Regions from separate parts of the Cellulomonas sp. plas2 genome, predicted to be linked through region 1. Evidence: predicted binding sites of a transcription regulator. Region 1 holds the regulator's gene; each other region holds the start of a gene.
What was found. Region 1 encodes HrcA, which represses chaperone genes, less so after heat shock. Its sites were predicted from a motif close to TTNGCACTCGNNNNNNNCGAGTGCNAA; they were not measured.

Region 1 (10,419 bases):
CGACGGCGACTCCGTGTGGGTCCTGCCGGGCGGGCTCACGCGCGTGGCCCTGCCCGAGGGGCAGCTCGTCGTGAACTCCTCGCAGGGCGGCGGCTCGAAGGACACCTGGGTGCTCGGCGGCCAGGTGCCCAAGCGGTCCGCCGTGCGGGCGGGCCTCGTCGCCCCCGCGGCCGCGCACCCCGGCGTGCCCATCGACGCGAGCCCGCACGACGGCGCGCCCGCCCTCGTCCAGATGCAGCAGCAGCAGCAACAGCAGCAGCAGCAGGGCCAGCGCCCGACGACGTCCGGGGGTGGTGCGCCGTGCTGAGCCGGATCGCCGAGTCGCTGTTCTGGATCGGCCGGTACGTGGAGCGCGCCGACGACACCGCGCGCCTCCTCGACGTCCACCTCCAGATCATCCTCGAGGACCCCTGGGCCTCGGAGGACCTGGCCTGCCGCTCGCTGCTCACCGTCATGGACCGGCCCGTGCCCGACGAGGGCCTCGTCGGGCGCGAGACGGTGCTGGACCTGCTGGCCTACGACCGGTTCGTCCCGTCCTCCATCGCCGGCTCGCTGACCGCCGCCCGGGAGAACGCGCGACGGGCGCGCGAGATCCTGTCCACCGACCTGTGGGAGAGCCTCAACGCGACGTGGAACCAGCTGCCGACGCGGGTACGGCCGGCGCGGGCCCACGACTACTTCACCTGGGTGCGCGAGCGCGCGGCGATGGTCAACGGCCTCGTCGACTCCGTGACACCGCGCGACGACACGTGGCGCTTCCTCGTGCTCGGCCGGTCCATCGAGCGGGCGGACATGACGGCCCGCCTGCTGACCACGCGCGCGCTCGCCGGCGCCGCGGGCCCCGGCTGGACGACGCTGCTGCGCTCCTGCGGCGCGTACGAGTCGTTCCTGCGGCTGCACAAGGCGTCGGTGTCCGAGGAGCGGGCGGCGGGGTACCTCCTGCTGGACCGGCTCTTCCCGCGCTCGGTGCTCTTCGCGCTCAACACGGCGGAGGCGATGCTCCTCGAGCTCGACCCCGTGCTCGAGCGCTCGCGGGTGGAGGACGCGCGCCGGCACATCGGGCTCGTGCGCTCGTCCCTGGAGTACCGCCCGCTGCTGGAGGTCCTGGACCACCTGCCGGAGGAGATGGAGAAGGTGCAGCGCGCGTGCTCGGCGGCCAGCGACGCCATCCGGTCCCGGTACTTCCCGGCGGACCTGACGACGCAGTGGATCGGGGAGGCGTTGTGAGCCGGCTGCGCGTGGTGCACACCTCGGCGTTCCGGTACGCCGGGCCCGTGCTGGCCTCCTACAACGAGGCCCGGATGAGCCCGCGCTCCGACGCGCGGCAGACCGTCGTCGCCTCGCGCCTGGACGTCATGCCGCAGACCTGGACCTCCGGCTGGACGGACTACTGGGGCACGTCGGTGACGGCCTTCGAGGTGCTGGCGCCGCACGAGGGCCTGCTGCTGACGGCGGAGCACGTCGTCGAGGTCGCCGGGCAGCCGGACCCCGTGCACGTGCTCGGGTGGGAGGAGCTGCGCGGCGCCGGCGTGCGCGACCGGTGGGCGGAGTTCCTCAGCCCCACGCGCACCACGGCGGTGCCCGACGAGGTCGTCGACCTCGCCCGGGACGCCGCGGCCGGGCTGGACCCGCACGAGGCGGGCCAAGCCGTGAGCCTCGCGCTGCGCGCCGAGCTGGAGTACGTGCCGGGCGTGACGACCGTGCACACGCCGGCCGTCGACGCCTGGCGCGCGCGCACCGGCGTCTGCCAGGACGTCTCGCACCTGACGGTCGGCGCCCTGCAGGCCCTCGGCCTGCCCGCGCGGTACGTCTCGGGCTACCTGCACCCCACCGGCGGGACGGGCGACGAGGCCTCGACCGGCGAGTCGCACGCCTGGGTGGAGTGGTGGACCGGCGCCTGGTACGGCTACGACCCGACGAACCGCATGGCCGCGGGCGAGCACCACGTCGCGATCGGGCGGGGCCGCTCCTACGACGACGTGCCGCCGCTGCGGGGCATCTACGCCGGCACCGCGACCCAGGACCTGACGGTGACGGTCCGCATCACGCGGGAGGACGAGGCGGCCGTGGGACGATAGGGCCGTGCCCCCCATCCCCGGTCCTGACGCCGCCGGCCGCATCCGCCCGGCCGCCACGGCGCCCGAGCTGCTCCGCAACTTCTGCATCATCGCGCACATCGACCACGGCAAGTCGACGCTGGCCGACCGCATGCTCCAGGCCACCGGCGTGGTCGACGCCCGGGTCATGCGCGCGCAGTACCTCGACCGCATGGACATCGAGCGCGAGCGCGGTATCACCATCAAGTCGCAGGCCGTGCGGATGCCGTGGGAGGTCGACGGCACGCCGTACGCCCTGAACATGATCGACACCCCGGGGCACGTGGACTTCACGTACGAGGTGTCGCGGTCCCTGGCGGCGTGCGAGGGGGCGGTGCTGCTCGTCGACGCCGCGCAGGGCATCGAGGCGCAGACGCTGGCCAACCTGTACCTGGCCATGGAGAACGACCTCGCGATCATCCCCGTGCTCAACAAGATCGACCTGCCCGCGGCGCAGCCCGAGAAGTACGCGGAGGAGCTGGCCACGCTCGTGGGGGGCGACCCGGAGGACTGCCTGCGCGTGTCCGGCAAGACCGGCGTGGGCGTCGAGGCGCTGCTGGACCGGATCGTCGAGCTCGTGCCCGCCCCGGTGGGCGACCCCGCCGCACCCTCCCGCGCGATGATCTTCGACTCCGTCTACGACACCTACCGCGGCGTCGTGACGTACGTGCGCGTCGTCGACGGCAACCTCAACCCGCGCGAGCGCATCGCCATGATGTCGACGAAGGCCTCGCACGAGCTGCTCGAGATCGGCGTCATCTCCCCGGAGCCGCAGCCGACCCCGGGCCTCGGCGTCGGCGAGGTCGGTTACCTCATCACCGGCGTGAAGGACGTGCGCCAGAGCAAGGTCGGCGACACGGTCACGAACCAGAGCAAGCCCGCCACGGAGGCGCTGGGCGGCTACCACGACCCGCTGCCGATGGTGTTCTCGGGCCTGTACCCCATCGACGGGTCCGACTACCCGGTGCTGCGCGACGCGCTCGACAAGCTCAAGCTCAACGACGCCGCGCTGAACTACGAGCCGGAGACGTCCGTGGCCCTCGGCTTCGGGTTCCGCGTCGGGTTCCTCGGCCTGCTGCACCTGGAGATCGTGCGCGAGCGGCTCGAGCGCGAGTTCAACCTCGACCTCATCTCGACCGCGCCGAACGTCGTCTACGAGGTCACGCTCGAGGACCGCACGGTCGTCACGGTGACGAACCCCAGCGAGTTCCCCAGCGGCAAGATCCGCGAGGTCCGCGAGCCCGTCGTCAAGGCGACGATCCTGGCGCCGTCGGAGTTCGTCGGGGCGATCATGGAGCTGTGCCAGACCCGGCGCGGGGACCTGCAGGGCATGGACTACCTGTCCGAGGAGCGCGTGGAGATGCGCTACCTGCTGCCCATGGCGGAGATCGTCTTCGACTTCTTCGACGCGCTGAAGTCCCGCACGCGCGGCTACGCGAGCCTCGACTACGAGCCCGTCGGCGACCAGGTGGCCGACCTCGTCAAGGTCGACATCCTGCTGCAGGGGGAGCAGGTCGACGCCTTCAGCGCCATCGTGCACAAGGACAAGGCCTACGCCTACGGCGTCATGATGGCCGGCAAGCTCAAGGACCTCATCCCGCGCCAGCAGTTCGAGGTGCCGATCCAGGCGGCCATCGGCGCCCGCGTCATCGCGCGCGAGACCATCCGCGCCATCCGCAAGGACGTCCTGGCCAAGTGCTACGGCGGTGACATCACCCGCAAGCGCAAGCTCCTGGAGAAGCAGAAGGAGGGCAAGAAGCGCATGAAGACCATCGGCCGGGTCGACGTGCCGCAGGAGGCCTTCATCGCCGCGCTCTCCTCCGAGCCCGCCGGGTCTGCCGGCAAGGACAAGGACGCGAAGAAGCGGTGAGCCCGGCCCTCCCCGAGGGGGACGCGGCCCCCGCCGACGGCGCCCTGCCCGCGTCCGTGCTGGCGGGCGCGCCGTCCCGCGACCTCGGCGTCTACGTGCACGTGCCGTTCTGCCGCGTGCGCTGCGGGTACTGCGACTTCAACACCTACACCGCGCCCGAGCTCGGGGGCGGCGCCAGCCAGGCGGCCTACGCCGCGACCGCCCAGGCCGAGATCGCGCTGGCGGCGGACGTCCTGGCCCGCTCCGGGCTGCCGGAGCGACCCGTGAGCACCGTCTTCGTCGGCGGCGGCACGCCCACGCTCCTGCCCGTCGCCGACCTCGCGGCGCTGCTCGGTGGCGTCCGCGACGCCTGGGGGCTGGCTCCCGGCGCCGAGGTGACGACCGAGGCCAACCCGGACTCGGTGACGCCGGCGTCCCTGGCGGCGCTCGCGGCGGCGGGCTTCACGCGCGTCTCCTTCGGCATGCAGTCCGCGGTCCCGCACGTGCTCGCCACGCTCGAGCGCACGCACGACCCCGCGCGCATCCCGGACGTGGTGCGCTGGGCGCGCGAGGCCGGCCTCCGCGTGTCCCTCGACCTCATCTACGGCACGCCGGGGGAGTCCCTCGACGACTGGCGGGCCAGCCTCGAGGCGGCGCTCGCCACCGGCGTCGACCACGTCAGCGCGTACGCGCTCGTCGTCGAGCCGGGCACCCGCATGGCCGTGTCCGTCCGCCGCGGGGAGCTGACGCTGCCCGACGAGGACGACCAGGCCGCGAAGTACGAGCTGGCCGACGAGCTGCTCACCGCCGCCGGCCTGCACTGGTACGAGGTGAGCAACTGGGCCCGCACGCCCGGCGACGCGTGCCGGCACAACCTCGCCTACTGGCGCGGCGACGACTGGTGGGGCGTCGGCCCCGGCGCGCACAGCCACGTCGGCGGGGTGCGCTGGTGGAACGTCAAGCACCCGCGGGCGTACGCCGACCGGCTGGCGGCCGGGCTGAGCCCCGCGGCCGGCCGGGAGGTGCTCGACGAGGAGGCCGCCCGTCTGGAGCACCTGCTGCTCGGCGTGCGGCTCGCCGAGGGTCTGCCGCTGGCCGACCTCGGGGCGGACGGGCGCCGGCGCGTGGCCGGTCTCGTCGCCGACGGGCTCGTCGACCCCGCCGGGGCGCTGATGGGCGACGCGGGGGGGCGCGTGCTGCGGCTCACCCGGCGGGGACGCCTGCTCGCCGACGCCGTCGTGCGCACCCTCGCCGCCTGAGCCGGGTCCCCGGCCGGGTCCCCCCGCCCGGGGGTCGGGGCGCGCCCTCCACCCGCGCGTGCGCTTCACAGCGCCACCTGCGTGTCGGTTCGCTCACCAGGTCCGACGCCGACGGCCGCCGCCGTCGTCGACCCCCGCGCCAGGAGCACCCATGAGCGAGAACCCGGGGCACCGCCCCGACCCCGACGGCACGAGGCCGTCGGACGACCCGAGCACGCCCGACCCCGCCGCCGGCGGCTACCCGCCGCCGCCCCCGGCCGGCGGGTCGAGCGCGTACCCGCCGCCCCCGTCGTCGGGCGGGTCGAGCGCCTACCCGCCGCCGCCGGGAGGCGGGTACGGGCAGGGGTACGGGCAGGGGAGCGGGCAGGGGTACGACCAGGGCGCGCAGGGGTACGGGCAGCCCGGTGGGCAGGGGTACGGGCAGGGCTACGGCCAGCCCGGCTACGGCGCGGGCGGCTACGGCCAGCCCGGGGGCTTCCCCGGGGCCATGCCGCCGGTCGGCGCGGGCGGCTACGGCCAGGCGCCGGGCACGAGCATCGGCGACGCGCTGTCGTACGGGTGGCGCAAGTTCGCCCAGAACGCCGGCGTCTTCATCGGCGCGCTCCTCGTCTACTTCGTCATCCTCGCCGTGCTGGGTGCCATTCTGTCCGCGCCCCTCATCAGCGTCTTCGCGGCCAGCTCCACGACGGACGCGTCGGGCACCCTGGCGTTCGACCCGGCGGTCGGCCTCGGGCTCGGCTTCGGCTGGACGCTGCTCTTCGCGCTCGTGTTCGGGATCGTCGGGGCGCTCTTCCAGGCCGGTCTCCTGCGGGCCTCCCTGCAGGCGACCTACGGGCAGCCGGTGTCGTTCGGGTCGTTCTTCTCGACGGACCGCTTCGGTCCCGTGGTGCTCACGGCGATCCTCGTCGGGCTCGTGGGCGGCCTCGCGAACTCGATCCCGTACATCGGGTGGGTCCTGTACATCGGCGTGACGGTGTTCACGCAGTTCGCGCTGCTGTTCGTCCTCGACAAGCAGCTGGGCACGCTCGACGCCATCCGCGCGAGCATCGACCTCGCGCGCGCGAACGTCTCGACGGCGGTGATCCTGGCGCTCGTCGTGCTCGTGCTCCTCGTCATCGGCACGTTCGCGTGCTTCGTCGGGCTGCTCGTCGCCGTCCCCGTGACGTCCCTGGCGACGACCGTGACGTACCGGCGGCTGCTCGGCGAGCCCGTCGCCGCCTGACCGCCGACCGTCCCGGGACGCGCGACGGGCCGCCCCCTCCTGCCGAGGGGGCGGCCCGTCGTCGTCGGGGAGGACCCGCTCAGTCCGCCGTGACGAAGTCGATGAGCTCCTCGACGCGGGCCAGCAGGGCCGGGTCCAGGTCGGCGTAGGTGCGCACGCTGCCGAGGATGCGCGCCCAGGCGCGGGCGGTGGCGTGCGGGGAGTCGGCGTCCCAGCCGATCCGCCGGAGCACGCCCGTCTTCCACTCGGTGCCCCGCTCGACGACGGGCCACGCGGCCAGGCCGAGCCGCTGGGGCCGGACGGCCTGCCACACGTCGACGTACGGGTGGCCCAGGACCTTGACCGTGCCCGCGGGCACCGCGCGCAGCGCCTCGGCGGCGATCCGGCTCTCCTTGGACCCCGGGACGAGGTGGTCGACGAGCACGCCGACACGGCGGCCCGGCCCCGGGCGGAAGGCGCGCAGCTCGTCGACGAGGTGGTCGGCGCCCTGCAGCGGCTCGACGACGACGCCCTCCACGCGCAGGTCGTCGCCCCACACCTTCTCCACGAGCTCCGCGTCGTGCTTGCCCTCGACCCAGATGCGGCTGGCCCGCGCGACGCGGGCGGGGGCGTCGGGCACGGCCAGCGAGCCGGAGGCGGTGCGCGTCGGCCGGGCGGGCGCGGCCGCGCGGACGGGCGGCGTCAGCAGGACGGGCTCGCCCTCGACCCAGAACCCCGGGCCGAGCGTGAAGGTGCGCGTGCGACCGCGGCGGTCCTCGAGCACGACGACGTGCTGGCCGCCCGACTTCTCCACGCGCACGACCGCCCCGACGAAGCCCGTGCTCACGTCCTCGACCACGAGGCCGGGCTCGGCCGGCTGGGGGCGGGAGGTGCGGGCCGGGCGGTGGTGCGCCGGGCGGGGGCCCGCGCGGCCGCTGGCGAGGACGTCGCTGCCGTAACGGTCGGTGCTCACGGCCCGTCACGCTAGGTCACGCCCGTGCCTGTGCCCGGCAGGTCGTCGTGTGGACACGCCGCGTAGGATTGGCACTCAGCACGGGCGAGTGCTACCCGGGACCCGCCCGGTGAGGCCCCCGCACGAACGGACGACGGCAGGAGGACGGCATGGGCAGCGGCGACGAGCGGCGCGTGGACGTCCTGCGCGCCATCGTGGAGGACTACGTCGCGACGCGGGAGCCCGTGGGGTCGCGGGCCCTCGTCGAGCGCCACAGCCTGGGCGTGTCCCCGGCGACGATCCGCAACGACATGGCGGCCCTCGAGGAGGGCGGCTACATCGTCCAGCCGCACACCTCGGCCGGGCGCGTGCCGACGGACAAGGGCTACCGGCTCTTCGTCGACCGCCTGTCGGAGGTCAAGCCGCTCTCGTCGCCGGAGCGGCGGGCGATCGCGTCCTTCCTCGAGGACGCCGTCGACCTCGACGACGTCGTGGACCGGTCCGTGCGGCTGCTCGCGCAGCTGACGCACCAGGTGGCCGTCGTGCAGTACCCGTCCCTGCGGCGCTCGGCGCTGCGGCACGTCGAGCTCGTGCCCGTCGGCCCGCGCCACCTGCTCGTCGTGCTCATCACGCGCACGGGCCGCGTCGAGCAGCGGACGGTCGAGCTGGACCACGACCTCGACGAGCTCGTCGTCGCCCAGCTGCGGACCCGGCTCAACGTGGCCGTCGCGGGGCGGGTGCTGGCCGACCTGGCCCGCGTGCGCGAGGAGCTGCGCGAGGCGTTCCCGCCCGCGGACCGGTCCCTGCTCGACGCGGTGCTCGCGGTCGTGGAGGAGACGCTCGCGCTGGAGGGCGAGGAGCGGATCGTCATGGCCGGCACGGCCAACCTCGCGCGCGGCGGGCCCGCCGACTTCGTGCGCACGCTCGGGCCCGTGCTCGAGGCGCTCGAGGAGCAGGTCGTCCTCCTGCGCCTGCTGTCCGACATGGCCGAGGACGAGACGGCGGTCAGCGTCCGCATCGGCCGGGAGAACCGGCACGAGGGCCTGGTGGAGACGAGCTTCGTCACCACGGGCTACGGCGACGGCGCGTCCGTCGCCCGCATCGGGTCCGTCGGCCCGCTGCGGATGGACTACCCGGGCACGATGGCCGCCGTGCGCGCCGTCGCCCGTTACCTCAGCCGGATCCTCGCGGGGTAGGCCCGCCCGGCCCCGACCCGACCCAGCCCCTCCCCGCACCACCCGCCCGCGAAGAGAGCGACGTGACCGACTACTACGCGATCCTCGGCGTCCAGCGCGACGCCACGCCCGAGCAGATCAAGAAGGCGTACCGCAAGCTCGCCCGAGAGCTGCACCCCGACGTGGCCGGGGCCGACGCGGGCTCGGAGGAGCGGTTCAAGGACGTCAGCCGCGCCTACGACGTGCTGGGCAACCCGGACAAGCGCCGGGCCTACGACATGGGCGCCGACCCCGCCTCCCCCGGGGGCATGGGCGGCGCGGGCGCCGGCTTCGGTTTCCAGGACATCTTCGAGACGTTCTTCGGCGCGGCCGCCGGCGCCTCGCAGGCCGCCCGCGGCCCCGTGCCGCGTGCCCGCCGCGGGCAGGACGCCCTCGTCCGGCTGGACATCGACCTCGCGGAGGCGGCGTTCGGCGTCCACCGGGAGATCCCGGTCGACACCGCGGTCGTCTGCCCGACGTGCTCGGGCACGTGCTGCCGCCCGGGGACGTCGCCGCGCACGTGCGAGGTCTGCGGCGGGCGCGGTTCGGTCCAGCGCGTGGCGCGCTCGTTCCTCGGTCAGGTCATGACGACGCAGCCCTGCGCGGCCTGCCAGGGCTTCGGCTCCGTCATCGCCGAGCCGTGCACGGACTGCTCCGGCGAGGGCCGGGTGCGCTCGCGCCGGACCCTGTCCGTCGACGTGCCCGCCGGCGTCGACACCGGCACGCGCATCAAGCTCACCGGTCAGGGCGAGGTGGGCCCCGCGGGCGGGCCCGCCGGCGACGTCTACCTCGAGGTGCGCGAGCGCCGGCACGAGACGTTCGTCCGGGAGGGCGACGACCTGCACGCCACGCTCGCGGTGCCCATGACGGCGGCGGCGCTGGGCACGGTCGTCCAGCTCGAGACGCTCGACGGCCCGCGCGACGTGGACCTGCGGCCGGGCACGCAGCCCGCGCAGGTCGTCACGCTCAAGGGCCTCGGCGTCGGCCACCTGCACGGCCAGGGCCGCGGCGACCTGCACGTGCACGTCGACGTCCAGGTGCCGACCGCGCTCGACGACGAGCAGGCCGACCTGCTGCGGCGGCTGGCGTCCCTGCGTGGCGAGGAGCGCCCCGACGCGCGCCTCGCGGCCCACGGCGGCGTGTTCTCCAAGCTGCGCGACAGGCTCGCAGGCCGGTGAGCCCGCGCCGCCGGTGGGCGGGCCGGCCGTGAGCGCGCCGGTCTTCCTCACGGAGCCGGGCGAGCTGGACGGCGTGACCGCCGGCGGCACGTTCCTGCTCGGCGGCGCCGAGGGCCGGCACGCGGGTGTCGTGCAGCGCCGCGCGCCGGGCGAGCGCGTGGACGTCGTGGACGGGCGGGGGGTCCGGCTCGTCGCGCGCGTCGCCGCGGCCACGGCCGACGGCGTGGTCCTGGACGTCGAGGACAGGGTCGAGGAGCCGGGACCGCGCGTCCGGCTGGTGCTCGTTCAGGCGCTGGCCAAGGGCGACCGCGACGAGCTGGCGGTCGAGGCCGCCACGGAGCTCGGGGCCGACGTCGTGGTCCCCTGGCAGGCCGAGCGGTCCGTCGTCGTCTGGCGCGGGGAGCGCGCCGCGAAGAGCCGCGCGCGCTGGCTCGGCACCGTCCGGGCCGCGGCCAAGCAGTCCCGGCGGGCGCGGGTGCCGGACGTCGAGGCGGCGCTCGACACGGCCGGTCTCGCGCGGCGGGCGGCGGAGGTCGTGGGGGCCGGGGGTGCGGTCGTGGTCCTGCACGAGGAGGCGACGACCCCGCTGGCGGCGGTGCCGCTGCCGGGTGCGCCCGACGTGCCGGTGGACGAGCCGGTCGACGTGCTCGTCGTCGTCGGGCCGGAGGGC
Region 2 (10,419 bases), 1.7 Mb from region 1:
GCGCGGCCCCGCGGGGGCGTCCGGGCGCAGCGTCACCCGTCCGGACGCACGCGGCCCCCCCTGCCCGGTGGACGGCGGCAGCCCGCCGCGCCGGGGTGCCGACCCCGGCGACCGCGGCGCTGTGCCCGCCCTGAGCAGCGCGGCGGCCGGGCACCGGGCCGGTTGCGGGTCCGCCCGCGGAGCCGGACGATCACGGCGACGGTCGTCCGGCCGGAGGCGCGCGTCGCTCGTCGGCCGGAGGTGACGACCGTCGAGACGCACGAGCAGCCAGCGACCCGCCCGCGACCCCCGGAGCAGCGTGAGCCCCACCCGTCCCCCGACCTCCCCCGGCCCGCGGGTCGACGAGCTGCGGCGTGCGCTGGGCGAGGACGCCCTGGAGGCGGCGGCCGAGGGCAGCGGACCCACGAGCGACCTCGACGTCGTCGTCGGCTCCGGCCGGGGAGCGGCGGAGGTGCTGCGGGAGCCGACCCCGCGGACGGACGGCTATGCCGCGCTGCGCGCCTACGCCGCCCTCGGCGACGGCCGGACGGTGGCCCTCGTCGCCGACGACGGGCGCGTCGATTGGCTGCCGATCCCCGACCTGGACTGCGCCCCGGCGTTCGCCGCCCTGCTCGACGCCGAGAGCGGCGGGGTCGTCGAGCTGGCGCCCACCCAGCCCTACCGCCTGCGCCGCCGCTACCTGCCCGGCTCGAACGTCCTGAGCACGGAGTACGAGACCGCGACCGGGACGGCCCGGGTCACCGACGCCCTCTGCACCGGCGTCGCCGGGCGCCTGCCCTGGTGCGAGCTGGGCCGCCGCGTGGAGGGGCTGTCCGGCGACGTCCCCTTCGCGTGGCGCATCGCCCCGGGCACGGCGCTGGCGTCGGCCTCGCCCTGGGTGCAGGGGACGGTGCACGGCGCCGTGCTGCGCGTGAACGGCGCGACGATGGTGCCGGTGCTCTCCGACGACCTGACCCCCCTCGTCGCCGAGCAGGAGATCGCGGGGGCGTTCACGACGAGCCCCGGTTCCCGGCACCTCGTCGCCCTGGTGGGCACCGAGCGCGAGCCGGTGCAGGTCCCCCGGGCCGAGGAGGTCGACGACCGGATCAGCCGCACGGTGGCCAACTGGCAGACCTGGACCGACGCGTTCCGCTACCAGGGCCCGTGGCCGCTGGCCGTGCAGCGCAGCGCCCTGCAGCTCAAGCTGCTGCTGCACGCGCCCACGGGCTCCATCGCGGCCGCCGCGACGACGTCGGTGCCGGAGAGCTGGGCCGGCGGCAAGAACTGGGACTACCGCTACTCCTGGCTGCGCGACACGGCCTACGCGGTCGACGCGCTCATCGACTTCGGGCTGCGGGAGGAGACGCACGCCGCCATCTCCTGGGTGGTGCGGACCATCCGGTCGGAGGAGCCGCGCGTCTTCTACACGCTGGCGGGCGAGGTGCACGACCACCACGACGAGCCCGACGTGCCGGGCTGGCGCGGCATCGGACCGGTCGCCGTCGGCAACCACGCCGGCGCCCAGCGGCAGCTCGGCGTGTACGGGGACGTGCTCGGCGTCGTGCGCGGGTACGTGGACGCGGGCAACCTCCTCGACGCCGACACCGGCCGCGTCCTGGCCGCGCTCGCCGACGAGGCCGCCGACGCGTGGCACCGCCCCGACGCCGGCATCTGGGAGCTGCACGACGAGCGCCACTTCACGACGTCGAAGCTCGGCTGCTGGCAGGCCCTGGAGTGCGCGGCCCACCTGGCCGACGCCGGCCAGATCCCGGGCACGCCCGACCGCTGGCGGGCTGAGGCGCGCCGCATCCGGGACTGGGTCGAGGAGCACTGCTGGGACGAGGCGCGTGGCACCTACGTCATGGCGTCGGGCAGCGACGACCTCGACGCCTCGATCCTGCTGCACGCGATGTCGGGCTTCGACACCTCCGACCGCATGAGCCGCACGGTCGACACCCTGCGCGCCGAGCTCGGCACGGGGCCGTGGCTGCACCGCTACACGGGCATGCGCGAGGAGGAGGGCGCCTTCGTCGCGTGCTCGTTCTGGGGCGTGGCCGCGCTCGCGGAGGTGGGGCGGGTCGACGAGGCGCGGACGTGGATGGACGAGCTCGTCGCCGCGTCCAACGACGTCGGGCTCTGGACCGAGATGGTCGACGTGGACACCGACGAGTTCCTCGGCAACCTGCCCCAGGCGCTCAGCCACCTCGCGCTCGTGCAGGCCGCCATCGCGGTGTGGGACGCCACGGGTCGCGCGCCCGTCGAGGTGCCCGACGTGGAGGCCGCCGGCTCGACGGCCGCCGAGCGCACGGGGGCGACGTCGGGGAGCTGAGCCGGCCCCTCGTGCAGGACGCAGGGCGCGGGCCGTCAGCGGTCGCCCGTCTCCTCCAGCAGCCGCAGCGCCGCGCTCACGCGGGGGTTCCGCGCGGGGTCGGCGTCGATGCCGAGGGTCGCGTAGATGGCGTTGACGTGGTTCTGCACGGACTTCTCCGTGATGCCCAGCCGCAGCCCGATGCCCGCGTTCGACAATCCCTGCGCGAGCAGCCGGAGCACGCCGAGCTGCCGGTCGGTGAGCCGCGAGACGGTCGAGCCGGCCCGCGGCGCCGCCCCCTCCAGCAGCGCCGGGTCCAGCACCGTCACGCCCCTGGCCGCGGCCCGGACGGCCTGCACCAGCAGCTCCTCCGACGTGCCGGACGTCTTGGACAGGTAGCCCCAGCCGACCGCCACGTCCCGCGGCACGTCGAGCAGCAGGTCCATCGCGTCGTGCGCCGACAGCAGGAGGATCCCGAGCCCGGGCTGCCGGCGCCGCAGCCCGACGCCGAGCGCGATGCCGTTGCCGTCCGGCAGGTCGATGTCGAGCACCACGACGTCGGCCGCGCCCGGAGGCAGCGCCGCCTCGGCCTCCGCGACCGACCCCGCGGCCGCGACCACCGCGAGCCCGGGCGTCCCGTCGAGGGTGTGCTGGAGCATGGCGCGGAAGAGGGGCTGGTCCTCCACCACCGCCACGCGCAGGAGGCCCACCTCGGTCGTCGTCATCGCAGGTGAGTATGGTCGGCCGCGGGGCGCAGCGGAACGTCCTGTCCGGCGGTGGCGCACCGCCGGCCGGCGTCCGGCGGGAGGGCGGGGGCATGGAGGCGTCGTCGCGTGCGGACCGGCGGGCGCTGCTCACCGGCACCGGTGCCGTGGCCGCGGCCCTGCTCGCCGCCGGGACCCTGCACGAGGTGGCCCTGGCGCTCGAGACCGCCGGCCCCGCCCGCCCCGACGCGGGCGTCCTCCTGGCGCGGCTCGTCGCCGACGCGGGGGCGCTCGGGCTCCTCGTCGCCGGTCTGGTGGTGCTGGGGGTGCACCGCTCGCGCCGGCGCTGGCCCGCCGCGGCGGCGGTGCTCGGGCTCGCGCTCGTCTCGGGGCTGGCGCGGTGGGGGCTGCTGCACGCGCTCGGCGTCACGGGCGGTGGCGCGCCCCTCGTCGAGGCCGGCACCGGCGCGGTCGTCGCCGCCGTCGCCGCGGTGCTCGGGCTGGAGCACACGCGTCGCCGGCGGCGGCTGCGCGAGCGCACGCGCGCGGCGGAGCGCGAGACGGTCCGGGTCGAGCAGGCGGTGCGTGCGCTGCAGGCCGAGGAGGTCCGGGTGCGGCGCGAGGTCGCCGAGGGGCTGCACGCGAGCCTGCAGCAGCGCCTCGTGCTGGTGGTCGCACGGCTGGACCGGGTGCTCGCGGCCGCCACCGCCCGTCCCCTCACGCGCGACGAGCTGGCCTCGCTGCGCAGCGCCCGCGACGACCTGGAGCAGGTGCGCGCCCGGGACGTCCGCGAGACGAGCCGCCTGCTCTACCCCGAGTCGCTGGAGATCGGCCTGCTGCCGGCCCTGCGGGCGATGCTGCGCCGGGTGCCGACCTCCATCGCCGTGGACCTGCGGGTGGACGACGAGGTGCGCGCGCTCGACGACCCCTCGGCGCCGCGGCTCACCTCCGCCGAGCGGCTGCTGGCCGTGCGCGTGGTCGAGGAGGGCGTGCAGAACGCCCTGCGGCACGCGCGGCCGCAACGGGTGGAGGTCGTCGTCGGGCGGCGCGACGGCGCCCTGCTCGTGGCGGTGACGGACGACGGCGGCGGGTTCGACCCGACCCGCGTGCAGGCCTCCGGGACCGCGCGGCTGCGGGAGCGCCTCGGCCTCGTCGGGGGACGCCTCGACCTCGTCCCCACCCCCGGGCAGGGGACCCGGCTGGAGGCGCACCTGCCCGTGGACCACCTGCGCGGGGCGTAGGGGCTCAGCGTCCGAGCGGGGCCCCGTCGACGACGAGGGGCTCGAGGACGGGTCGCTTGGCCGAGACGACGTCGCCCGAGGACCGGCCGCGCAGCCGCCGCGTCGCCCACGGGTAGACGTGCGCCCGCACCCAGCGGGCGTCGGCGCGGGCGCGCTCGAGGCGGGGCGCGGGCGGCAGGGGCGCCAGCGGGTCGTCCCAGTCGGCGCGGTCCGGGTCCAGGCCGAGGCCGACGAGCGCCGCCTGCGCGACGCGGACGTGCCCGTCGGTCGTGAGGTGGATGCGGTCGTCGGCCCACATGCGCCAGTCCGCCAGGGACCGCATGCCCCACAGGTCGACGACGTGCGCGCCGTGCCGCCGGGCGATCGACCAGATCGTCGTGCTGTAGATCGCCACCCGGCCGCGGGTGGCCCGCACGAGCGGGCTCTCGCGGGTGTCCACGCCCGTGCCGAGCAGGACGTCGGCACCGGCAGCCCGCAGCCGGACGACCGCGTCCTCGAGGCCCCGGGCCAGCGCGCCGACGTCCGCGCCCGGGCGCAGGATGTCGTTGCCGCCGCCGACGAGGCTGACGAGGTCGGCGCCGAGCTCGAGGGCGGCCGGCACCTGCTCGTCGAGGATGCGGCCCAGCAGACGCCCGCGGACGGCGAGGTTGGCGTAGAGCAGCGGCTCGAGCCCCGCGGCGGTCCGGCGCTGCGACAGGGCGCCGGCCAGGAGGTCCGCCCAGCCGCGGCAGCTGCCGGTGCCCGGCAGCGGCTCGCCCGCGGCGGGTGGGCGCGGAGCCGGGTCCTCGGCCGTCGGGGCCAGGTCCCACAACCCCTCGGAGAACGAGTCGCCGAGGGCGACGTAGCGCTGCCAGCGGGGGACGGGTCCGGTCGGGCTCACGCCCCCATCATGGCCCGCGGCTCGGTCGGTCGGACCGGCCGCTGGTGGCGGCCCGGTGCGGAGCGCTTGGGTCCGGGCCGTCGGGGACGGCGTGTCGCCCTCGGCACGCCGGTGTCCCGTCGACCCTCCGCACCGGCCCGCCACAGGGGCTCGAGCGAGCGCGGCGGGGTGGGCGCGGCGATGAGTGCGGCGGGGTGCGTGCGACGGGGCGGGTGCCGCGGGACCCGGCAGGAGGCGGGCCCGGTCAGGACGGGAGGGTCCAGTCGACCGGCGGGGCGCCCTGCTCGGCGAGGAGGCGGTTGACCGTCGAGAACGGCCGGGAGCCGAAGAACCCGCGGGAGGCCGAGAGGGGGCTGGGGTGGACGCTGCGCACCTGCGGCACCCCGGCCAGCGCTGGGCCGAGCGCCTGGGCGTCGCGCCCCCACAGCACCGCCACGAGCGGCCCGCCGCGTTCGACGAGCGCGGCGATCGCGCGGTCCGTGACGGCCTCCCACCCGCGGCCGCGGTGCGAGGCGGGCGCGCCCGGTCGGACGGTGAGCACCCTGTTGAGCAGCATGACGCCCTGGTCCGCCCAGGGCGTGAGGTCGCCGGTGGCGGGCGCCGGCACGCCGAGGTCGTCGACGAGCTCACGGAACACGTTGGCGAGCGACCGCGGCAGGGGTCGCACGTCGTGCCGCACGGAGAAGGACAGCCCGACGGCGTGGCCCGGCGTCGGGTACGGGTCCTGGCCGACGACGAGCACCCGCACGTCGGCGAGGGGCCGGTGGAACGCCCGCAGCACGTCCGGGCCCGCGGGCAGGTACGTGCGCCCCGCGGCGAGCTCGGTGCGCAGGAAGCGGCCGGCCGCGTGCACGTGCTCCTCGACGGGGGCGAGGGCGGCGGCCCAGTCGGGTGCGACGAGCGCGTCCAGCTCCACGCCCGGCACGGTAGCCGTCGCGCCCGGGCCGGGCCTGTCGAATGACACCCGTGTGGTTCACTCCTACAGTCGAGCGGGACGACGAGACCGCTGCCACGCGTGGGAGGATCTCCGGCCCGTAGCACGGGAAGAGCGATCCCCCGGCCGGGTCCGCGACCACGACCGCGGCACGCAGGGCACGGCGGACGTGAGGGAGGGCGAGGGATGGACGCGACGCAGGGCACGGACGCCGGCACGGCAGGGGACGCCCCGACGACCGCGGGCGCGACGGCACTGGCCGACGAGCTCGACGGCGGACGGCTGCCGGGGGCGGAGGCGTCGGGCCTGTCGGAGCGCGACCAGCAGGTCCTCGCGTTCGAGCGGCAGTGGTGGAAGTACGCCGGTGCCAAGGAGCAGGCCGTCCGCGAGCTGTTCGACATGTCCTCGACGCGGTACTACCAGGTGCTCAACACCCTGCTCGACGACCCCGCGGCGCTCGCGTACGACCCCATGCTCGTCAAGCGCCTGCGACGGATGCGCTCGTCGCGGCAGCGCGCGCGCACCGCGCGGCGGCTCGGCACCGAGGGCTGACGGGCGCCGCCCCGGGCATCGGACCAGGCGGCGATCTCGGCAGCGACTCGGCAGCGACGGGGGTCGGCCGCACCGGCGGCGCCTGCGCGGGCGGCGGGGGGCGAGCGGTTAGGTTGTCCGCCGTGAGCACGGCCGGCTACCCGTACCCCGAGGACGAGTTCGACGCCGCGCCGGACCCCGACGGCCCCCGCGGCGCCCACCGCGCCCCTCGCCCGGCGCTCGTCCGATGGGCGCCCTTCCTCGTGACGGCCCTCGTGCTCGCGGCGCTGGCGGTCGCGCTCGTGTCCTGGCAGTTCAGCTCCGGCACGCCGACGGCGCTGCCCGGCCTCGTCCCGGGCGTCACCTCGACGGCCGACGAGGGTGCGACCGACGAGGGCGCCACGGGAGGGAGCGCCGACGAGGGCACCGACGGTGCTACCGACGGTGCTACCGACGGCGCCGCCGACCCCGCCGCGTCCGAGCCGGCAGCGGACCCCGCGGCCACGCCGACGGAGGCGGTGCCGACGGAGCCGGCGCCCTCGCCGACACCGACGGAGCCGCCCGCGCCGCAGCCCGACCTGTCGACGACCGTGCAGGTCCTCAACGCCACCGGCATCACCGGGCTGGCCGGCCGGCAGGCGGACCGCCTGGAGGACGCGGGCTTCACGGACGTCACCTCGGGCAACCGCTCGCGCGGCGGGCTGTCCGCGAGCACGGTCCTCTACTCCACGGACGACCAGGCGGCGACGGCGGCCCTCGTCGCCTCGACGCTCGGCGTCGACGCGGTGGCGCTCGACGCGGCCACGGCCGGCGGCGACGTCGTCGTGGTGCTGCTGTCCGACCCGTCCTGACGGACGTGACGCAGCCCTCGCCGGGACCCGCTCACGGGGTCCGTCCGGGGTCTGTCGCGCGGGCGATATGTCCCACTACTGTCTGGGCACCGGCGCGGCGGGAGCGTCGGAGGGACGACGCGAGCACGACGCGAGGAGCACGGGCATGGCGCAAGGCACGGTGAAGTGGTTCAACGCCGAGAAGGGGTACGGCTTCATCACCCCGGCCGGCGGGGGGCAGGACCTGTTCGTCCACTACAGCGCCATCCAGGTGGACGGCTACCGGTCGCTCGAGGAGGGCCAGGAGGTCGACTTCGAGGTCGGGCAGGGCACGAAGGGCCCGCAGGCGGAGCAGGTGCGCCCCGTCTGACCCCGGCCGACCTCCGGTCTTCCGGCCGGGACGACGGGCACCCTACGCGTGAGACACGGGCCGCGACCCCACGGGTCGCGGCCCGTGGCGCGTCCGGTGGTGGGTCGGTCGCTTGCACTCGCAGGGGTCGAGTGCTAACCATTGACCTAGCACTCTCCGGTGGAGAGTGACAGAACCACCGGCCGCCAGGTGAGGGCGCCCGGCCGCGGGACGTGACCGCGGGCGGGGGTCCGTCCGTCGCGGGCACCGACCGGCCGACCCAGGAACCCAGCGAAGGATCGATAGCCCCATGGCCAAGATCATTGCCTTCAACGAGGAGGCCCGTCGCGGCATCGAGCGGGGTCTGAACACCCTGGCCGACACCGTGAAGGTCACCCTCGGCCCGAAGGGCCGCAACGTCGTGCTCGACAAGAAGTGGGGCGCGCCGACGATCACCAACGACGGCGTCTCCATCGCCAAGGAGATCGACCTCGAGGACCCGTACGAGAAGATCGGTGCGGAGCTCGTCAAGGAGGTCGCCAAGAAGACGGACGACGTCGCGGGTGACGGCACCACCACCGCCACCGTGCTCGCCCAGGCGCTCGTGCGCGAGGGGCTGCGTAACGTCGCGGCCGGCGCCAACCCCATCGCCCTGAAGAAGGGCATCGAGAAGGCCGTCGAGGCCGTCACGACGCAGCTCCTGGCGCAGGCCAAGGAGGTCGAGACGAAGGAGGAGATCGCCGCCACGGCCGCCATCTCCGCCGGCGACCAGGCGATCGGCGACCTCATCGCCGAGGCCCTCGACAAGGTGGGCAAGGAGGGCGTCATCACGGTCGAGGAGTCCAACGCCCTCGGCCTGGAGCTCGAGCTCACGGAGGGCATGCGCTTCGACAAGGGCTTCCTGTCGGCGTACTTCGTGACCGACCCGGAGCGCCAGGAGGCGGTCCTCGAGGACGCGTACGTCCTGCTCGTCGAGTCCAAGATCTCGAACGTCAAGGACCTGCTGCCGCTGCTGGAGAAGGTCATCCAGGCCGGCAAGCCGCTGTTCATCGTCGCCGAGGACGTCGAGGGCGAGGCCCTGGCCACGCTCGTCGTCAACAAGATCCGCGGCACCTTCAAGTCCGTGTCCGTCAAGGCCCCGGGCTTCGGCGACCGCCGCAAGGCGATGCTGCAGGACATGGCCATCCTCACGGGCGGCCAGGTCGTCTCCGAGACCGTCGGCCTCAAGCTCGACACGGTGGGCCTCGAGGTCCTCGGCACGGCGCGCAAGATCGTCGTGACGAAGGACGAGACGACGATCGTCGAGGGTGCGGGCGACGCGGCGCAGATCGCCGGCCGCGTCAACCAGATCCGTGCCGAGATCGAGAACTCCGACTCGGACTACGACCGCGAGAAGCTGCAGGAGCGCCTCGCCAAGCTCGCCGGCGGCGTGGCCGTCATCAAGGCGGGTGCGGCCACCGAGGTGGAGCTCAAGGAGCGCAAGCACCGCATCGAGGACGCCGTCCGCAACGCGAAGGCCGCCGTCGAGGAGGGCATCGTCGCCGGTGGTGGCGTGGCCCTCATCCAGGCCGGCAAGCTCGCGTTCGAGAAGCTCGAGCTCGAGGGTGACGAGGCCACCGGTGCCGCGATCGTCAAGCTCGGCATCGAGGCGCCGCTCAAGCAGATCGCGATCAACGCCGGGCTCGAGGGCGGCGTCGTGGCGGAGAAGGTCCGCAACCTGCCGACCGGCCACGGCCTCAACGCCGCGACCAACGAGTACGAGGACCTGCTGGCCGCGGGCGTCAACGACCCGGTCAAGGTCACGCGCTCCGCGCTGCAGAACGCGGCCTCGATCGCCGCGCTCTTCCTCACCACCGAGGCCGTCGTGGCCGACAAGCCGGAGAAGGCCGCCCCGGCCGCGCCCGGCGGTGGCGAGGACTTCGGCGGCGGCTTCTGAGCCGACCGGTCCCCGCGGTGACGGGCGCCGGTGGCGGCGCCTGACACCAGCACGACCAGCACGACGGGCCGTCCACCTCCGGGTGGGCGGCCCGTCGTCGTCGGTGGTGGGATGAGGAGGCGGCACCGGTCGGGGGGCGTGGGTCGACGAGCGCGGGACGACGGGCGGGGAGGCCATGGGCGACGGCAGCCGAGCTCCCAGCGGCGGCCCTGTCGGGCGGGCGCTGCGGAGCACCGTGGGACGCGAGAGCACCACCTTCGGCTTCTCGATCCTGGTGACCGTGACGTTCGGCCTGCTGCAGGCCGAGGAGGGCTCGCCGGACACCATCCGGATCGTGCTGTACGCCGTGGGGGCGTCCCTGTCCTTCACGGTGCTCGAGGCCGTGCTCTCCCGCGGCTTCCGGACCGCCATGCCGCAGCACCGCACGCGCGTCCTGGCGCTCGGGACGAGCATGAACGTCCTGTCGGTGCTCGGCGGTCTCGGTGCGGCCTGGCTGCTCGCCCGCGCGACGTCGCACGTCACGGTGTGGCTGGTTGCGCCGTTCGTGGCGGGCATCGTCTACCTGGTGCTCGAGAGCCTGGAGACGGCCTGGGGCGAGCGGGTGGCGCGGGCGCGGGGCGACGACGACGCGACGGAGGTGGAGGGCTAGCGCCCCGACCCGGGACGCTCGAGCGGCCGGCGGTCACGCGCCGGCACGCGCAGGCCGGAGGCCCGCAGGCGCCGCACG
Region 3 (10,419 bases), 1.5 Mb from region 1:
ACGACGTCGCGATGCACCTGCACGCGGACGTGCCCGGCGAGAGCGCCATGGACATCGCCGGCCGACGCGCCATGCGCGACGTCACCGGACCCGACCTGCTTCAGGAAGCCACGAGCTGGGGCATGCCTGCGCGTCGCGCCGAACGCGTCGTCGCGGCCACCCTCGACGAGCTGCGCACCGCGCTGGAGGAGATCGACCGCGACCGGCACCCCGGCGTCCGCGATCTGGCGTGGCGCACCGTCGAGAAGCGCACGCAGCAGCTCGCGGACCAGCTCGCACCCGTGCAGCGTGCTGCGCGTCCCCAGGGGCGCGCGCACGCGACGCAGCCGCGCCGACCGAAGGGCAGCCCGCGCGGCGGGCAGTTCGGCACGATGCATCGCTCCGAGCCCGACCCTGAGCCGTGACGGTACGGGCGGCGAGGAGTTCGGCACCGCGATCTCCGCCGACGGCAGTCCCGGACCATGCCCTTGTCGGCGCGCAGGGCCGCCACAGCTCGGCGAGGATCACGACGTAGTGCCGCCCGGCTCTTGCGCCTGCGCGATAGCCTGGGCGCGGATCGACAACCGAACACGCTGCTCGAGCCGTGGTGGGAGAGCTCCCGCCGCACCCACCGGCGCGACGCCGTAGGAGCAACCCTCCCCGGGAAACTCTCAGGCCCCCGCACCGCCACGGCGAGGCGACTCTGGAAAGCGGCCGCCCGTCCTCGACGGGCCGGCCCACCGACGGTGCAAGCCGGCGCGTCCCGCACGACGGACCGGCGAAGCTCTCAGGTCGTGCGCCCGCGCAGGGCGCGCCGATGACAGAGCGGGGAGCCCCCTGCCCGTCCCGGCCTGCCCGGGCGACCCCGTGGAGCCCCCGTGACCGACCAGCTCGAGCGCACCCTGCCCGCCGGCACCACCGGCACGTCCGGTACCGACGCCCCCGTCAGCGCGACGCACGGCGACGAGTGGTCGCCGGCCGCCACCGTCTTCGCCGACCGGCACGTCGGTCCGCGCGGCACCGAGACCGAGCACATGCTGGCCGCGCTCGGCTACGCGGACCTGGACACGTTCGTCGACGCCGCGGTCCCCGCCGCCATCCGCTCGGAGCACCCCCTCGACCTGCCGGCCGCGCGCTCGGAGGAGGAGGTGCTCGCGGCCCTGCGCGGCATCGCCGACCGCAACCGCGTGCTCACCTCCATGATCGGCCAGGGCTACAGCGGCACCATCACGCCGCCGGTCATCCGCCGCAACGTGCTCGAGTCGCCGGCCTGGTACACCGCCTACACGCCCTACCAGCCCGAGATCTCCCAGGGCCGGCTCGAGGCCCTGCTCACCTTCCAGACCGTGGTCTCCGACCTCACCGGCCTGCCCACGGCCAACGCCTCCCTGCTCGACGAGGCCACCGCCGTCGCCGAGGCCGTCGCGCTCATGTGGCGCGCGCAGAAGAACGCCCCGGGCACGGTCGTGCTCGACGCTGACCTGTTCGGGCAGTCGCTCGCGGTGACCCTCGGGCGCGCGAACGCGATCGGCCTGCCGGTCGTCGTCGCCGACCTGACCCAGGGCCTGCCCGACGTCGAGGGCAAGCTCCTCGGGGTCGTCGTGCAGCAGGTCGGGGCGTCCGGGCGGGCGCTGGACCTCGGTCCGGTCGTCGCCGCCGCGCACGAGCAGGGGGCGCTCGTCACCGTCGCCGCGGACCTGCTCGCGCTGACGCTGCTGCAGGCCCCCGGCGACCTCGGCGCCGACGTGGCCGTCGGGTCCGCGCAGCGCTTCGGCGTGCCGCTGTTCGGGGGCGGCCCGCACGCGGCCTTCGTCGCCGTCCGGGCCGGGCTGGAGCGCACGCTGCCCGGGCGGCTCGTCGGCGTGAGCCTCGACGCGGACGGCGCGCCGGCCTACCGGCTCGCGCTGCAGACGCGCGAGCAGCACATCCGCCGCGAGAAGGCGACGAGCAACATCTGCACGGCCCAGGCGCTCCTGGCCGTCGTCGCCGCCATGTACGCCGTCCACCACGGGCCGGACGGGCTGCGCGCCATCGCCGAGCGGGTGCACGGCCGCGCCGTGTCCGTGGCCGACGCGCTGCGCGGGCACGGGCTGACGGTCGAGCACGCGGAGGTCTTCGACACCGTGCGCGTCGTCGTGCCGGGGCGCGCCGGCGCGGTCCTCGCGGCTGCGGAGGCGCGGGGCATCAACCTCTGGGCGCCCGACGCGGACCACGTCCAGGTGGCCTGCGACGAGCGGACGACCGCCGACCACGTCGTGCAGGTCGTCGAGGCGTTCGCCGAGGCGGCGGTGCTGGGCGAGGCCGACGGCACCGACGGCGACGACGCCGTCGTCGCCACGACGCCCGGCGTCACGGTGCTCGACGCCGCCACGCCGCCCGCGCACCTGCTGCGCACGTCGGACTACCTCACGCACCCCGTCTTCCACCGCCACCGCTCGGAGACGGCGATGCTGCGCTTCCTGCGCCGGCTGTCGGACCTGGACCTGGCGCTGGACCGCACGATGATCCCGCTGGGCTCCTGCACGATGAAGCTCAACGCGACGGTGGAGATGGAGCCCATCTCCTGGCCGGGCTTCGCGGACGTGCACCCCTACGCCCCGGCGGACCAGACCCGCGGCTACGCGGAGCTCGTCGAGCAGCTCCAGGGCTGGCTGGCCGAGATCACGGGCTACGCGGCCGTGTCCGTGCAGCCCAACGCCGGCAGCCAGGGCGAGCTCGCGGGCCTGCTCGCGATCCACGCCTACCACCAATCCAACCGCGCCGAGGGCGAGCCCGACCGCGACGTGTGCCTCATCCCCGCCTCCGCGCACGGCACGAACGCGGCGTCCGCGGCGCTCGCGGGTCTGCGCGTCGTCGTCGTGGCCACCGCGCCGGACGGGTCCGTCGACCTCGCCGACCTCGACGCGAAGCTCGAGCAGCACGGCCCGCGCGTCGCCGCGATCATGCTCACCTACCCCTCGACGCACGGCGTGTACGAGGAGCACGTGCGCGAGGTGACGGGCCGCGTCCACGCCGCCGGCGGCCAGGTGTACATCGACGGCGCGAACCTCAACGCCCTCGTCGGGCTGGCGCGCCCGGCCGAGCTGGGCGGCGACGTGTCCCACCTCAACCTGCACAAGACGTTCTGCATCCCGCACGGCGGTGGCGGGCCGGGCGTCGGGCCGGTCGCGGTCGCCGCGCACCTGGTGCCCTACCTGCCCGGGGACCCGACGCCGGAGCGCCTGCGCTCCCGTGCGGCGCACCCCGCGGCCGGCGGTGCGGCGGGCGGGGCGGCGGCGTCCGACGAGGTGCGGGCCGACGAGCGCGCGGGCCGTCCGGGGGCGGTGCTCGTCGCCCCCGGGGACGTCCCGCTGGCCGGCACGCCGGTGTCGGCGGCGCCGTGGGGGTCGGCCGGGATCCTGCCGATCTCCTGGGCGTACGTCGCGCTCATGGGGCCCGACGGCCTGCGGCGGGCGACCGAGACCGCAGTCCTGGCGGCGAACTACCTCGCCGTGCGGCTGCGCGACCACTTCCCGGTGCTCTACACCGGCCCGGGCGGGCACGTCGCGCACGAGTGCATCCTCGACCTGCGGCCGCTGACCGCCGGGACGGGCGTGACCGCCGAGGACGTGGCCAAGCGGCTCATGGACTACGGCTTCCACGCCCCGACGCTGTCGTTCCCCGTGCCGGGCACCCTCATGGTGGAGCCGACGGAGAGCGAGGACCTCGGCGAGCTCGACCGCTTCGTCGACGCCCTCGTCGCCATCCGCAAGGAGATCGACGCCGTGGCGCAGGGCCGCTGGCCGCTGGCCGACTCCCCGCTGCGGCACGCGCCGCACACCGCGGCGAGCGTGTCCGCCGACGCGTGGGACCTGCCGTACGGCCGCGAGCTGGCGGCCTTCCCCGTGCCGCGGCTGCGGCGCGCGAAGTACTGGCCGCCGGTGCGGCGGATCGACGGCGCCCGCGGCGACCGCACGCTCGTGTGCTCCTGCCCGCCGGTCAGCGCGTTCGACGAGGGGGACCGGGCGTGAGCGGGGACGTGACGGTGGGCACGACGACTGACGCGACGACGGGCACGACGACGGACCAGACGCGGCGGTCCCCGCTGCACGACGAGCACGTCGCCCTCGGCGGGACGCTCGTGCCGTTCGCCGGCTGGACGATGCCGCTGCGCTACACCTCGGACCTGGCGGAGCACACGGCCGTCCGGACCGCGGCGGGGCTCTTCGACCTGTCGCACATGGGCGAGATCGTCGTCGAGGGTCCGGGCGCCGGCGCGTTCCTCGACCGGGCGCTCGTCGGGGCGCTGTCGGCCCTGCGCGTGCTCGGCGCCCGTTACACGATGCTCTGCCAGAGGGACGGCGGGGTGCTCGACGACCTCGTCGTCTACCGCACGGGCGACGAGGCGTACCTCGTCGTCGCGAACGCGGCCAACCACGAGGTCGTCCTAGCGGCGCTGCGCGAGCGGGCGGCGGCCGCGAGGGGTGTGGTCGGCGAGGTGCGCGTCGAGGACCGCTCGGCGGCGATCGCGCTCGCTGCGGTGCAGGGCCCGCGGGCGCTGGACGTGCTCGTCGCTCTGCCGGGGCTCGTGCTGGCGGCGGGGCCCGACGGGTCGGTCACCGACCTGCCCACCGGGCTGGCGGCGCTGAAGTACTACGCCTGCCTGCCGGCGGCCGTCGACGGGCGGCCGGTGCTCCTCGCGCGGACCGGCTACACGGGGGAGGACGGGTTCGAGCTGTTCTGCGACGCGGCCGACGCCCCCGCGCTGTGGCGCGCGCTGCTGGCGATCGGGACGCCGCTCGGCCTGGTGCCCGCGGGCCTGGCCGCCCGGGACAGCCTGCGCCTCGAGGCCGGGATGCCGCTGTACGGGCACGAGCTGGACACGACGACGACGCCGTTCGAGGCCGGGCTCGGCCGCGTGGTCCGCCTGGACAAGGTCGACGCCGCCGGGGAGCCGGTGCCGTTCGTGGGGCGGGAGGCACTGGCCGCCCGCGCCGGCTCGGCACCCGCGCGCGTGCTCGTCGGGCTGGAGGGCCTGGGCCGGCGGGCCGCCCGGGAGGGCTACCCGGTCCTGGCGTCCGCCGCCGCCGACGCGCCGCGCGTCGGCACGGTGACGTCCGGGGCGCCGTCGCCGACGCTGGGCCGGCCCGTCGCCATGGCCTACGTGACGCCGGAGCTGTCGGCGCCGGGGACGCAGCTGGCCGTCGACGTGCGCGGCCGCCCCGAGCCCGTGCGGGTCGTGGCGCTGCCGTTCTACCGCCGCGCGCGCTGACCCCTACCCCCTGGCGCGACCCCCTGGCGCGACCCCCTAGCGTGACCCCCGACCGTCCCCACCCGGAGGAGACCCCATGACGTCGCCCGAGCTGCCCGCCGACCTGCACTACACCGCCGAGCACGAGTGGCTGCGCGACGGCGAGCCCGCCATGTTCGGCATCACCGCCGTGGCCGCCGACGCGCTCGGGGACGTCGTCTACCTCGAGCTGCCGGCCGTGGGCGACGAGGTCACGGCCGGCGCGGTCGTCGGCGAGATCGAGTCGACGAAGTCCGTCTCCGAGCTCTACTCCCCGGTGACCGGCACGGTCGTCGAGGTGAACACCGCGGCCGTCGACGACCCCTCCGTCGTCAACGCCGACCCGTACGGCGCCGGCTGGCTGCTCAAGGTCGACGTGACGGCTACCGGGTCGCTGCTCACCGCCGAGGAGTACGCGGCCAGCACCGCGGGCTGACCGCGGCTCCGCCGCACGACGACCGCCGTACGACGACGGCAGCCCCACGACGCCGGGACCCGGGAGGGTCCCGGCGTCGTCGTGTCCGCGCACGTATCAGGACGCTCCTCCGGCGTTCCTGCCGTGCCGAGGGGTGCGGAAAAGGTCGCGCCGTTCACCCAAACCGGTGAACGATGGGCTCCGAACCCCCCGTGTCAGAAGAAGTCGCGGAAACGGCGTCATAGGCGTGAGCGGGGCACCTCTCATGCACGACGCACACGGACGGACCCCTGCCGGGGGCCGTCGGAACCCGGAGGGCCCAGATGAGCACCATGGTCGAGATGCGCGAGCCGATGACGTCCCTCGTCACGCTGACACGTCGCGAGCGCGTCGTGCTGGCCGAGCTGGGTGAGGACGTGACGCTCGAGGAGATCGCCACGCGCCTGTTCGTCACCCGCAACACGGTGAAGAGCCAGGTCCGCAGCGTCTACAAGAAGATCGGCGTCTCCACGCGCCACGAGGCCGTGGCCTGGGCGATCGCGCACGGCATCCGCTGACGCACCCCGCAGGACCGCCGCCGGGCGGAGCAGGCAGCCCGGCTGGCAGGATCGGCGCATGACCGGCTCGCAGCCCACCCTCGTCGTGGCAGCCGCCCTCGTCGACGACCTCGACGCGCCCACCGTCCTGCTCAGCGCTCGTCGCCGCACGCCGGCCAGCCTCGCCGGCCGCTGGGAGTTCCCCGGCGGCAAGGTGGAGCCGGGCGAGACGCCGGAGGAGGCCCTCCACCGCGAGCTGCGCGAGGAGCTCGGCGTCGCCGTCGGGCTGGGGGACGAGGTCCCCGGGCCCGAGGACGGCGTCTGGCGCATCACCCCCACGCACGTGCTGCGGCTCTGGCTGGCCGAGGTGGTCAGCGGCGTGCCGGCCCCCCTCGTCGAGCACGACGAGCTGCGCTGGCTCCCGGCCGGGCAGTGGTTCGACGTGCCGTGGTTGGACGCCGACGTCCCCATCGTCACGGCCGTCGTCGCGCTGACCAGCGCGGACGCTGCCTGAGCTCGTCTCGTTCGTCCTGGGCGAACGAGGCCACGACCGCCCTCGAAGGGCTGGCACTCACGTGCGTCGAGTGCTAGAACATCTCCCGTAGCCGCTGCGCGGTGACGCCGACCGCCACCGCGTGAGCGCCCCGGCGCCGGGAGGTCCGGCGCCGTCCCGAGGGAGGTGACGGCTGTGGCTACGCGACTCGACCCGTTCCAGGAGATGGACCGTCTGCTCGGCCAGATGTTCGCGGCCGACCGCGCGACGGCCAGCATGCCGATGGACCTGTACCGGTCCGGCGACCACTACGTCCTGCACGTCGACCTGCCGGGCGCGGACCCGGGGACGATCGACGTGAACGTCGAGGACCGCACCCTGACGATCCGCGCCCAGCGCACGCCGCGCACGGAGCAGGACGTCCAGTGGCTGGCCAAGGAGCGGCCCGTGGGCACCTACGCCCGGCAGCTCACCGTCGGCCGCGGGCTCGCGCTCGACCGGATCTCGGCCACCTACGCCGACGGCGTCCTCACGCTGACGATCCCCGTCGCCGAGGAGGCGAAGCCGCGGCGCATCGAGGTGCAGCACGGCGGCAGCGCCACCCAGATCGGCGCGTCGGAGCCGGCCAGCGCCTGATCCGGCTGCGTGATCCGGCTGCCGGTCGGCTGCGCCGGCACCGACAGCGAGAGCCCGGGACCGCGAGGGTCCCGGGCTCTCGCCGCGTGAGGCGTCAGCGTCAGGCGTCAGCCGTCAGGTGTCAGACCGTCAGGCGTCGGCCGTCACCGCGCGCCGCTCACGGACGGCCCGCGTCGCGGCGACGAGGTGCTCCAGCGAGGGCACGACCTCCTCGTAGCGGCGGGTCTTGAGGCCGCAGTCCGGGTTGACCCACACGCGCTGCGGGTCGATGGACCGCACCGCCTCCGTGAGCAGCTCCGTGACCTCCTCCGTGCTGGGCACGCGGGGGGAGTGGATGTCGTAGACGCCCGGGCCGATCTGGCGCTCGAAGCCCGAGGCGGCGACGTCCGCGAGGATCTCCATCTTGGAGCGCGCGGCCTCGATGCTCGTGACGTCCGCGTCGAGGCCGTCGATCGCGTCGATGACCTCGCCGAACTCCGAGTAGCACAGGTGCGTGTGGATCTGCGTCTCGTCGCGCACGCCGGCCGTGGCCAGACGGAAGGACCGCACCGACCAGGCGAGGTACGCGGCGTGGTCGGCCCGGCGCAGCGGCAGGAGCTCGCGCAGGGCGGGCTCGTCGACCTGGATGATGCCGATGCCGGCGGCCTCGAGGTCGGCGATCTCGTCGCGCAGGGCGAGGGCCACCTGGTCGGCCGTGTCGCCGAGCGGCTGGTCGTCGCGGACGAAGGACCAGGCGAGGATCGTCACCGGACCGGTGAGCATGCCCTTGACCGGCTTCGGCGTGAGCGACTGCGTGTAGGTCGACCAGCCGACGGTGATCGGCGCCGGGCGGGACACGTCGCCCCACAGCAGCGACGGGCGCGTGCAGCGCGAGCCGTAGGACTGCACCCAGCCGTTGGCGGTGACCGCGAACCCGTCGAGGTGCTCCGCGAAGTACTGGACCATGTCGTTGCGCTCGGGCTCGCCGTGGACGAGGACGTCGATGCCGACGTTCTCCTGCAGCTCGACGACACGGCGGATCTCCGCCTTCATCTCGTCCTCGTACTGCTCGGCCGTGAGCTCGCCCTTGCCGAAGGCGGCGCGCGCCTTGCGGATCTCCTGCGTCTGGGGGAAGGAGCCGATGGTCGTCGTCGGCAGCGGCGGCAGGGAGAAGCGGGCGGTCTGCGCGGGCTCGCGCTGGGCGTACGGGGTGCGCTCGGCGTCGGCGTCGGTGAGGGCGCCGGTGCGCTCGCGGACCTCGGGCCGCACGACACCGGGGGTCTGCGCGCGGGTCCGCAGGGCGTCGCCGGCCTCGAGGAGCTGCGCGTGTACGGCCTCGCGGCCCTCGACGAGCCCCTCGGCGAGCGTGACGACCTCGCCGACCTTCTGGTCGGCGAACGCGAGCCAGGACCGCAGGGTCGCGTCGAGCTGCGGCTCGTCGGCGACGTCGTGGGGGAGGTGGAACAGGCTGGTCGACGAGGCGACCATGACGGCCCCGGCGCCGAGGCGCTCGAGCTTCTCGAGCTGGGTCAGCTTCGCGTCGAGGTCGGCACGCCACACGTTGTGGCCGTCGACGACGCCGGCGACGAGGGTCGTGCTCTCCAGGCCCGGCACGGCGGCCGCGGGCGCCGACCCCTTGACGAGGTCGATCGCGAGGGCCTCGACGGACGTGGCGGCCAGCACCGGCAGCGCGTCCTGCAGGTCGCCGTAAGGCGCGGCGACGAGCAGCGCCGGGCGCTCGGGCCGCGCGAGCTCGTCGGCCAGCACGGCGTAGGCGCGAGCCGTCGCCGCCAGGAGGGCGTCGTGGTCCGCGTCGACGGAGTCCGACACGAGGGCCGGCTCGTCGAGCTGCACCCACGTGGCGCCGGCGGCGGCCAGGCGGCGCAGCAGCTCGGCGTACACGGGCAGCAGGTCCTCGAGGCGGTCGAGCGGGACGAAGCCCTCAGGGCTCCCGGCGGCCGGCTTGGACAGCGCGAGGAACGTGACGGGCCCGACGAGCACGGGGCGCGTGAGGACCCCGTCGGCGAGGGCCTCGGCGAACTCCCGGACGGGCCGGTCGGACGCGAGGCGGAAGGTCGTGCCCGGGCCGATCTCGGGGACGAGGTAGTGGTAGTTCGAGTCGAACCACTTCGTCATCTCCAGCGGCAGGTCGTCCCCGCGGCCGCGTGCCACCGTGCTGTAGCCGGCGAGGTCGAGGCCGCCGTCGGCGTCGACGAGGTCCGCGAAGCGCTCGGGCACCGCCCCGGTGACGACCGCCGCGTCGAGCACGTGGTCGTAGAAGGAGAAGGCGCTGGGGATCGAGGCGTCGTCGGTGCCCAGGCCCAGCTCGGCCAGGCGGGTGCGGGTGCGGCGGCGCAGGTCGGCGGCGACGGTCTCGAGCTCGTCGGCGGTGCTGCGGCCGGCCCAGAAGGACTCCAGCGCGCGCTTGAGCTCGCGGCGCGGGCCGATGCGCGGGTACCCGAGGACGGTCGCGCGGGGGAACGGGACGGTGCTGGTCATGGTCCTGGCCTTCGGTCGGTCGGTCGTCAGGGCGGTACGTCGTGGAGGTGCGGGTCGTGGAGGTGCGGGTCGTGGAGGTGCGGGTCGTGCAGGTCGTCGTGCGAGCGGTCGACGGCGGCGCGGTCAGCCGACGGCGGCGGGGACGCGGTCGCCGGCGGCGGGGGTGTCGCCGGGCGCTTCGCCGGGCGCTTCGTCGGGCGCGTCGTCGTGCGCGTGGCCGAGCAGGCCTGCGCGCTCGAGGGCGTCGAGCGGCCCCCGGTGCTGGTTGAACGTGTAGACGTGCACGCCGGGGGCGCCGGCGTCGAGGACGCCGCGCAGCAGCTCGGCGGTGGCGTCCACGCCGACCTCGTGCCGGTGCTCGGGGTCCTCGATGGCGTCGAGCCGCCCGACGAGCGCGGCCGGCGCCGGGACGCCGGTGAGCTGCTCGAGGCGGCGCAGGCGCCCGGGGTCGGTGAGCGGGATGACGCCCGGGATGATCGGGATGCGCACCCCGGCGGACCGCGCCTCCTCGACGAGGCCCGCGAAGTCGTCCGCCGTGTGCACGACCTGCGTGATGGCGAAGTCCGCACCCGCCTCCTGCTTCGCGAGCAGCGACTGGACGTCCTGCGCGCGG

Region 2: the regulator HrcA is predicted to act here: its motif matches at 7,889-7,915, upstream of groL (chaperonin GroEL).
Region 3: the regulator HrcA is predicted to act here: its motif matches at 6,764-6,790, upstream of AC2TDM_RS00380 (Hsp20/alpha crystallin family protein).

Annotation. Positions count from the first base shown of each region.
Region 1 is NZ_CM170155.1:1,574,620-1,585,038, forward strand. It holds gene AC2TDM_RS07020 (circularly permuted type 2 ATP-grasp protein) at 1-307, shown strand, start outside; gene AC2TDM_RS07025 (alpha-E domain-containing protein) at 301-1,227, shown strand; gene AC2TDM_RS07030 (transglutaminase family protein) at 1,224-2,078, shown strand; gene lepA (translation elongation factor 4) at 2,083-3,966, shown strand; gene hemW (radical SAM family heme chaperone HemW) at 3,963-5,204, shown strand; gene AC2TDM_RS07045 (DUF2189 domain-containing protein) at 5,356-6,426, shown strand; gene AC2TDM_RS07050 (DUF3097 domain-containing protein) at 6,506-7,378, opposite strand; gene hrcA (heat-inducible transcriptional repressor HrcA) at 7,528-8,553, shown strand; gene dnaJ (molecular chaperone DnaJ) at 8,616-9,749, shown strand; gene AC2TDM_RS07065 (16S rRNA (uracil(1498)-N(3))-methyltransferase) at 9,778-10,419, shown strand, end outside.
Region 2 is NZ_CM170155.1:3,287,611-3,298,029, reverse strand. It holds gene AC2TDM_RS14690 (glycoside hydrolase family 15 protein) at 452-2,308, shown strand; gene AC2TDM_RS14685 (response regulator) at 2,344-3,012, opposite strand; gene AC2TDM_RS14680 (sensor histidine kinase) at 3,105-4,232, shown strand; gene AC2TDM_RS14675 (SGNH/GDSL hydrolase family protein) at 4,237-5,112, opposite strand; gene AC2TDM_RS14670 (uracil-DNA glycosylase) at 5,357-6,028, opposite strand; gene AC2TDM_RS14665 (DUF3263 domain-containing protein) at 6,233-6,598, shown strand; gene AC2TDM_RS14660 (LytR C-terminal domain-containing protein) at 6,721-7,428, shown strand; gene AC2TDM_RS14655 (cold-shock protein) at 7,574-7,777, shown strand; gene groL (chaperonin GroEL) at 8,067-9,692, shown strand; gene AC2TDM_RS14645 (hypothetical protein) at 9,928-10,341, shown strand; gene AC2TDM_RS14640 (DUF4031 domain-containing protein) at 10,338-10,419, opposite strand, start outside.
Region 3 is NZ_CM170155.1:71,140-81,558, forward strand. It holds gene AC2TDM_RS00350 (HipA domain-containing protein) at 1-404, shown strand, start outside; glycine riboswitch at 578-676, shown strand; gene gcvP (aminomethyl-transferring glycine dehydrogenase) at 858-3,989, shown strand; gene gcvT (glycine cleavage system aminomethyltransferase GcvT) at 4,004-5,230, shown strand; gene gcvH (glycine cleavage system protein GcvH) at 5,307-5,684, shown strand; gene AC2TDM_RS00370 (LuxR C-terminal-related transcriptional regulator) at 5,987-6,220, shown strand; gene AC2TDM_RS00375 ((deoxy)nucleoside triphosphate pyrophosphohydrolase) at 6,279-6,713, shown strand; gene AC2TDM_RS00380 (Hsp20/alpha crystallin family protein) at 6,888-7,328, shown strand; gene metE (5-methyltetrahydropteroyltriglutamate--homocysteine S-methyltransferase) at 7,458-9,806, opposite strand; gene AC2TDM_RS00390 (methylenetetrahydrofolate reductase) at 9,930-10,419, opposite strand, start outside.